Linked DNA regions of Pyxidicoccus xibeiensis. The protein of the gene in region 1 binds, or shares a complex with, the protein of each later gene. Links are inferred from orthologs where the notes say so. Each region holds a gene or a part of one and is shown on either strand. Other genes may lie near its edges.

The links. The genes of interacting proteins can lie anywhere in the genome.
Region 2: rplI (region 1) and rplU share a complex: the UniProt entries of both Bacillus subtilis proteins name them as parts of the 50S ribosomal subunit. The link is inferred for Pyxidicoccus xibeiensis from one-to-one orthologs.

Annotation. Positions count from the first base shown.
Region 1 is NZ_JAJVKV010000005.1:798,098-802,028, forward strand. The notes cover bases 1,033-3,852. They hold rplI (50S ribosomal protein L9), read right to left. Parts: upstream 2,755-3,852; coding sequence 2,311-2,754; downstream 1,033-2,310. Other genes in these bases: LXT23_RS25760 (acyltransferase family protein), read right to left, coding at 1,033-2,137; rpsR (30S ribosomal protein S18), read right to left, coding at 2,782-3,204; rpsF (30S ribosomal protein S6), read right to left, coding at 3,256-3,723. Also shown: LXT23_RS25755 (sensor histidine kinase), read right to left, coding at 1-959; more of LXT23_RS25760, read right to left, coding at 968-1,032. UniProt on the Bacillus subtilis protein: Binds to the 23S rRNA.
Region 2 is NZ_JAJVKV010000003.1:800,093-804,033, forward strand. The notes cover bases 415-3,244. They hold rplU (50S ribosomal protein L21), read right to left. Parts: upstream 2,069-3,244; coding sequence 1,760-2,068; downstream 415-1,759. Other genes in these bases: obgE (GTPase ObgE), read right to left, coding at 415-1,321; rpmA (50S ribosomal protein L27), read right to left, coding at 1,449-1,721; LXT23_RS16145 (hypothetical protein), read left to right, coding at 2,325-2,672; LXT23_RS16150 (protein kinase domain-containing protein), read right to left, coding at 2,714-3,244. Also shown: more of obgE, read right to left, coding at 1-414; more of LXT23_RS16150, read right to left, coding at 3,245-3,941. UniProt on the Bacillus subtilis protein: This protein binds to 23S rRNA in the presence of protein L20.

The DNA.
Region 1 (3,931 bases):
CCCGTGTCCTCCACCTCCAGCCTCCACCCGGCGCCATCCTCACGGGCGCGGATGCGCACCTCCAGCGCCTCCCGCCGGTCCTGGTTGTGCTTCACCGCGTTCTCCACCAGCGCCTGCAGCGCGAAGCAGGGCACGCGCGCGCCGTCCAGCCCGGGCGCCATGTCCCAGCGCACCGTCACGCGCTCGCCGAAGCGGGCGGTCAGCAGCGCGACGAAGCGCTCGGCATGGGCGCGCTCCTCCGCGAGCGTCCACGTCGCCTCCTGGCGCTCGAGGCTGGCGCGCAGCAGTCCGCCCAAATCGCTCAGCATCCGGTCCGTGCGCGCCAGGTCCTCGTACATCACCGCGCTGATGGTGTTCAGCGCGTTGAAGAGGAAGTGCGGGTGGAGCTGTCCCGTGAGCGCCTGGAGCCGGGCCGCGCGCAGCTCGCTCTCCAGCGACGACTCCCGCAGCGCCTGTGCCTGCCGCGCCCGCCAGTCGTTGACGAAGCTCCACAGCGTGGCACCGGCCGAGTACGCGATGACGTCCTTCAGCACCTCCATGGGGATGCGGAACGCCAGGGCTCCATAGTCGTACTCGCCCCAGCCGAGCAGCCGGTAGAGCGGGTACCTCAGCGGCACCATCACCAGGATGTGCAGGCTGGTGAAGAGCGCGAAGCCCGCCACATGGATGACCCCGAAGCGGGCCCAGCCGACGCGCGGCCCCGGCGCATTGAGGACCGCCGTCTGGGCCACGGGGAGCACCACCCATACCGCCAGCGCCCCGGTGATTTCCCAGAGGAAGGGCTCCAGCCCCGGGACGGTGCCGCCATTGCCCAGGATGGTCAGGCAGACCGTCAGCCCGTTCACCAGCCCGATGCCGAGGAAGAGGCAGAACAGCGCCAGCGCCGGGCGGGCGCGGATGCGTGGCCACTGCCAGCCGGCGGTGGAGACTGGCGCGTCCTCGGAAGGGGAGGGGGACATGGGCTTCGTCACGCAGTATGCCCCGCCTCCGCCGTCCGGGGGACCCGGGCCTGCGCCGTGCGCGGCTTCATCCCGAAGCAGGGCCGCAGCCAGCCCACGCGCGACACGGCCTCGCTCAGGGCCCAGGTGGCGGCAAAGGACACGGTGAGCACCAGCCCGAGCAGCGCCCACGGCCCCACCGGCAGCGTGAGCATCAGGTACCCCACGACGATGATGACCGTCTGGTGGAAGATGTAGAAGGGATAGGCCCGCTCCTGCGCGTACTTCAGCCACGGCCGGCGGACGTGGATGCGCGCCCGCGCCCAGCCGAGCGCCGTCAGGATGAAGAGCCACAGGGCGGCCATGGCGCCGAGCATCTCCCAGACGAGGGGAAACTCGCTGTCCGGCACCATGATGACGAAGAGCACCGCGCTGGGGGCCAGCAGCACGCGCCGGCGCTCCACCAGGACGTCCCAGATGCGCGGGCAGCGGCCGAAGAGGTGGCCCATCAGGAAGAGCAGGCCGTAGTGGCCGAAGGTCCTCGGGTCGTCGAACAGCGCGTGTGTCGTCGGGTACTCGTGCAGCAGCACCCCGTTGAGCGCGAGCGGGAGGAAGAACCAGCACACGTTCCACCCCCGGCACAGCCAGGCCTCCGCCCGCGCGAGGAAGGCCTGCCCTCGCGCCGTGGCCAGCGCCGCGAAGAGGGGCAGCGCCAGCACGCAGTAGACGAAGAGGTAGGCGACGAACCAGAGGTGGTGCCAGCTGAAGCTGCCGGCCGGGTAGGGCACGATTTCGAACACCGACGGGTAGAAGGCCGCGTAGTCCCCCTGGAACTGTCCCCGGAGCAGCCGCTCCACGTAGATCTGCGGCGGCACCACCACGAAGATGCCGAAGACGAGGGGCCACAGGAGCCGCTTCGCGCGGTCCGCGGCGAAGCCTCCCAGCGTGCGCCGCCGCAGGGCCAGCGCGGTGCCCACCCCGGAGATGAACATCAGCAGCGGCATGCGCAGGTGGTGCATCACCTCCATGACCGGCTCCAGCACGGGCAGCGCCTGGGGGCTCTTCACGTGCCAGTCCCAGGTGTTGAACATCATCCCCGTGTGGAACAGGTGCAGCAGCAGGATGGCGACGACGCGGAGCCAGTCCAGGTCAGGGTGGTGCTCGTCGGGGGTGGACCGGGGCAGTGTGGGGGTGCTCATGGGAGAGCCTCCTTCCACTCCGGGATACGCACCGCGCGGCCCGCCCTCCATGCACATGTCGCGGGACGGACCGGGGACGGCGCCAGCCGGACGACGGGGGCGGCGCCGGAAAGGAGAAGGGCCGCCCGGGTCTCCCCGGACGGCCCTTCGGACTTCAGCGGTACAGCCGACGACTACTCGGCCGCGACCTCGACCTTGATCTTCGCCACGACCTCGCGGTGCAGGCGCAGCTCCACCTCGTAGCTGCCGAGCGACTTGATGGGCTCGGGCAGGTGGATGGCGCGACGGTCCACCGTCTGGCCCTGGGCAGCGACCGCCTCGGCGATGTCCAGCACGGTGACGGAGCCGAAGAGCTTGTCCTGCTCGCCGACCTTGCGCTTGATGGTGACCTTGATGTTGCCGATCTTCTTCGCCTGCTCCTCGGCCGCGCCCTTGAGCTTGGCGTTCCGGGCGGTGATGACGCCCTTCTCGTGCTCGAGCTGGCGCAGGTTCTGCTCGCTCGCCAGAACCGCCTTCTTGCGAGGCAGCAGGTAGTTGCGGCCGAAGCCGTCCTTCACGGTGACGAGCTCCCCGGACTTGCCGAGGTTCTCGATGTCCTCACGCAGAATGACCTTCATGTTCAGTCTCCTGTGCGGACCCGGCGGCTAGCCGACCACCGCGTTGTAGGGGAGGAGCGCGATGCCGCGGGCGCGCTTGATGGCGACCGCCACCTCACGCTGGTGCTTCGCGCAGTTGCCGGAGATGCGGCGGGGGATGATCTTGCCGCGCTCGGTGACGAAGTACTTCAGCGTCGCCTGGTCCTTGAAGTCCACCGAGGCGTTCTTCTCGGCGCAGAAGCGGCAGACCTTCTTGCGGCCGAAGCCACGGCCACCACCACGCTTGTCGTCGTCGCCGCCCATCCCGCCGCCGCGGTCGTCACGGCCGCCACGGTCGTCACGACCGCCGCGGTCGCCGCCGCGGTCACCACCGCGCGAGCCGCCACCGAATCCACCACCGCCACCGCCACCGAAGCCGCCACTGCGGCCGCCGGAGGCAGCACCCGTCTTGCTCTCAGTTCCGTTGCTCATGAGCGTTCTCGATTCCTGGAATGGTCCCTAGGGAGCTGACCTGCGAAGGCCTCAGGCCTCCTCGGTCGCATCCTCCTCAGCGTCGCCAACCGGCTCCTCGCTCCGGAACGGGCTCTCGCGCTCGAGGGGAGCGCCCGGACGGGTCTCCTCCACGTCGCCAGCCAGCTTCAGGTCCTCGAGGACCGGGCGGGACTCGGGGTCCACCTCGTCCGCGATCTTCACGGAGATGTACCGGGAGACCTCGTCGAGGTTGCGGAGGTTGCGCTCCACTTCGGCCACCAGCTTCGAGCCGCCCAGGTAGCTGGCGTGCACGTAGATGGCGCGGGGCTGCTTCGCCACGGGGAACAGGGTCTTCTTCTTGCCCCACACCGTGAAGCGGAGGAGCTTGCCACCCTCACGGCCAACGATGCCGCGGACGCGCTCCTTGAGCTTGTCCACGTTGTCGTCCGTCAGGTCCGGCTTGACCAGGAAGATGGTCTCGTACTCACGAAGCCGCGTCGCGGCCTGCGTCTCAGCCATGTTTTCTCTCCCCTTGGGGTCGAGTGCCCCCCGGTGAATCCGAGGAGCGGGGAAACGGTCGGCAAACCCAGGAGGGCCACCGCCGGGGACAGGAAACCGCGCGCCCGTCACCTTCGCGCTACGTCCCGTGCACCAACACGGGAAGCTGTGAAAGAACATCCCACCGGTACTGCCTCTGGTGTGCGCAAGGCGCACCCCATCCGGTAGA
Region 2 (3,941 bases), on another replicon or contig:
TCTTCACCGCGGCCTTGCGAACCGCCGACGTCTTCTTCGCCGCCGCCCTGCCCGCCCCCGTGGCCTTGCGCGCCGGGGACGCGTTCTTCACGGCGGCCCCACGCGTGGCCGTGGCCTTGCGCGCCGGAGCCTTCTTCACGGCCGCCCTGCCCGGGGCCTTGCGCGCCGCCGGAGCCTTCTTCGCCGGAGCCTTCTTCGCCGCCGCCCGGCCATTGCCCACGGCCTCGCGCGCCGGAGCCTTCTTCGCCGCGGGAGCACCCGCGCTCTTGCGAGCCCCAGCGGCCTTCGCCGGCGGCTCCACCCGGAGCTTGTCCGTGCGGCCGGTGAACAGCACCTCCGCCACCGCGTCCATCAGCGGCTGCATGCCCTCGCCGGTGGCGGTGGACACGGGATAGACGCGGATGCCGCGCTCGCGCAGGGCCTCGGTGAAGGGCGCCAGCTTCGCCTGCGCATCCGGCAGGTCCTGCTTGTTGGCCGCCACCACCTGGGGCTTGCCCGAAAGCGTCTGGCTGTACTTCTCCAGCTCGCGGTTGAGCACGTCGAAGTCGTGCAGCGGCTCGCGCCCCTCGCCCTCCGCGCCCATGTCGATGAGGTGGACGAGCACCTTGCAGCGCTCCACGTGCCGCAGGAACTGGTGGCCCAGCCCCACGCCCTCGCTGGCGCCCTCGATGATGCCGGGGATGTCCGCCATCACGAAGGACAGGCCGTCCTTGTACTGGACCATGCCCAGGTTGGGCACCAGCGTGGTGAACGGGTAGTCGGCCACCTTCGGCCGCGCCCGGCTCACGCGGGAGATGAAGGTGCTCTTGCCCGCGTTGGGGAAGCCCAGCAGGCCCACGTCGGCCAGCAGCTTCAGCTCCAGCCGCAGCGTGTGCTCCTCGCCCTTCGTCCCGTCCTGGGCGAAGCGCGGCGTCTGCCGCGTGGACGTGGCGAAGTTCATGTTGCCCAGGCCGCCCCGGCCGCCCTTCGCCGCCACCCAGCGCTGGCCGGGCTCGCTCAGGTCCACCAGCAGCTCCTCGGTGCCCGCGTCCTTCACCAGCGTGCCCACCGGCACCCGGAGAATCATGTCCTCGGCGCCACGACCGTTGCAGTCGTTGCCCATGCCGTGCTCGCCGCCCTTCGCCCAGTGGTGCTGCTGGTAGCGGTAGTCGAGCAGCGTGGTGAGCTGCGGATCCGCCACGAAGATGACGGAGCCACCATTGCCCCCGTCCCCGCCGTTGGGGCCTCCACGCTCGATGTACTTCTCCCGCCGGAAGGAGACGGAGCCGTTGCCGCCGTCGCCCCCCTTCACGAAGATGCGGACTTCATCGACGAACTTCATCTGGAACTCCTGGAAAACGCAGAGCGGGCCGCCCTCGCGTCCCGCCGCCGGAAAGGGCGCGTGGACTGGAGAAGCGACCCGCTCGTGGGTGCCGCGCGGCTGCCGGCCTTCGAGGGCCGGCGGACCGTCAGGCGCTCGCCTGCTCAGCGGCCGGGTAGACCGAGACCTTCTTCCGGTCGCGGCCCAGGCGCTCGTACTTCACCACGCCGTCCACCACCGAGTAGAGGGTGAAGTCGCGGCCGAGCTTCACGTTGGTGCCCGCGTGGATGACCGTGCCCACCTGGCGAACCAGGATGCTGCCGGCCGAAACCGTCTCACCCGCGTACACCTTCACACCACGATACTGCGGGTTGGAATCACGCCCGTTGCGCGAAGAACCCTGTCCCTTTTTATGGGCCATGACACCTTGCTCCTGAAGTTGGGGGTAAACCGTCCGGACTAGCCGGCGATGGAGGTGACCTTCACCTCGGTGTACGGCTGGCGATGACCACGGCGGCGCGTCCAGCCCTCCTTCTCCTTGCGGAAGTGGAGGACGCGGCGGTGCTTGTCCTGGGCCAGGACCTTGCCCACCACGCGAGCGCCGGACACAGTCGGCCGGCCCACCTTGGGGCTGTCCGTACCACCCAGCATGAGGATGTCCGTGAAGGTCACCTCGGCGCCAATGTCGCCGGCGATCTTCTCGATCCGGAGCACATCGCCCTCGGCGACGCGGTACTGCTTCCCGCCCGTGCGAATCACTGCGTACATCGTCTAACCCCTGTCAGCTGTCGGGTTGGGTCAACCCGTGGAATCGACCGCGCATTTCGGACGGTGGTCCATCCAATCGCGCCAAAGGCGGCGGGATTTACGGGATGTGCCCTGGGGAGTCAAGGCGGATGAAGGATCATCCCGCACACCCCGGGGTGGTTTACTCAGCCCGGCCTCCGATGTTAACTGGGAAGCGGGCTTACGGCCGCCAAAACGGGCGCCGTTCTACCGACCTCGTCACGAGGGGGAATCCACAATGAAGAAGTTCATGATCAGCCTGGTGGCTGCGACGTCTCTCGTTTTCAGCACCGGCTGCGGCGGCGACATCTGCGAGGACATCGCGGACGCCTATGAGGGCCTGGACGAGAAGACCGAGGACTGTCCCCAGGTCAATGCCATCGTCGGGCAGATCACCTTCACCGACGAGGACATCGAGGAGTGCAAGGAGGAGTCCGAGGACTGCTCCGGCGATGACAAGGACAAGATCAACGACACCATCGACTGCATCAACGACCTCCCCGACTGCGAGGCGGGCGAGGAGGCGGACTGGGCCGAGAAGTTCGAGGCCTGCAGCGAGAAGAGCGACGACGTGACCTGCAACTAGTCACCTCCCGCCTCTCGAGTACCCCAAGGCCCGGCTCCCTCTCAAGGGGACCGGGCCCTGTCGTTTCCGCGCACGGGCGGGGAACGGGCCGCCAGGGCCCGCCGCACCACGCGGTAGCGCTGCAGCAGCCCCGGCTCCAGCGGGTCCAGCGCCAGGCCGCGCTCGTAGTGCTCCAGCGCTCGCGCGAGCTGGCCGTCCCGCTCCAGTCCCCCACCTGACAGGAAGTGGATGCGTGCCGTGCCCGCGGCCTGGGGCCTGCGGGCGAGGAACTCCCGCCGCAGCGACTCCAGCTGCTCGGCCGTGAGCCCTCCTTCCAGGCACCGCGCCACCCCGGCGTGGTTGCCGCGCCAGGCGTCGTACAGGGCCCGCTGCACCGGGGCGCCCAGCGCCTCGCCCGCCTCGCGCACCCGGACGAGCGCCGCGTCCAGCCACGCCCGCTGGGAGGGGGACAGCGGCCGCTGGCGCAGGGCCTCCAGGGTGCTCGCCGCCTCGCGCGTCCGGGCGCGCACCGCCTCCATGTCCGCGTCCGGCGTCAGGCCCAGCACGGCGTAGTGGTCCCCCGCGGAGCGCTGGCGCCAGGCCTCCAGCACGCGGGCGGCTTCCGCGTCGTCCCCGTGGGGCTCCACGGACGGACGGCGGGCCGGCCCGCCCTTGAGGAGCTGATCCACCGCGGCCTTGAGCGCGGCATTCGCCTCCACGAACTGGACGCCGAAGCCGGTGGGCATGCCCCAGACGCGCGCCTGCTCGGGCGGGACGTGGCGCACCACCTCGCAGAGCACCGACAGCGGGCCGGACTCCAGCTCCAGCACCACCGGCAGCCTCGCGCACAGCGGCGGCAGCGCGCCCGCGCTGCGCAGGAACAGGCCCCCCCGGGACAGGTCCGAGCCGGTGAGCCGCACGGGCCCCTCACCCGGGCGCAGCACCACCTGCACCGGCAGCTCCACGCTCCGGGGCCGGGCCGGCGCTTCCGCGGCGCCTCCCGGCCGGGGGCCGCCGGAGGCTGAAGGCGCAGGGGCCGGGGCGTCGGGCTCGACGGCCGGGGGGGGCGTCACGACGGCGGGAGCGGCCGGGCCGGGCCGAGAGGACGGCGCCGTTCCTCCACCCTCCGCACCGGGAGCGGCCGGGCCGGGCCGTGAAGACGGCGCCGTCCCCCCACCGTCAGCAGGAGCAGAGCCGGGCCGTGAGGACGGCGCCGTCCCCCCGCCGTCAGCAGGAGCCGGTCCCCGGCCCGCCGCGGACACGGGTGGAGTCGCGGCGAGGGCATTCGCC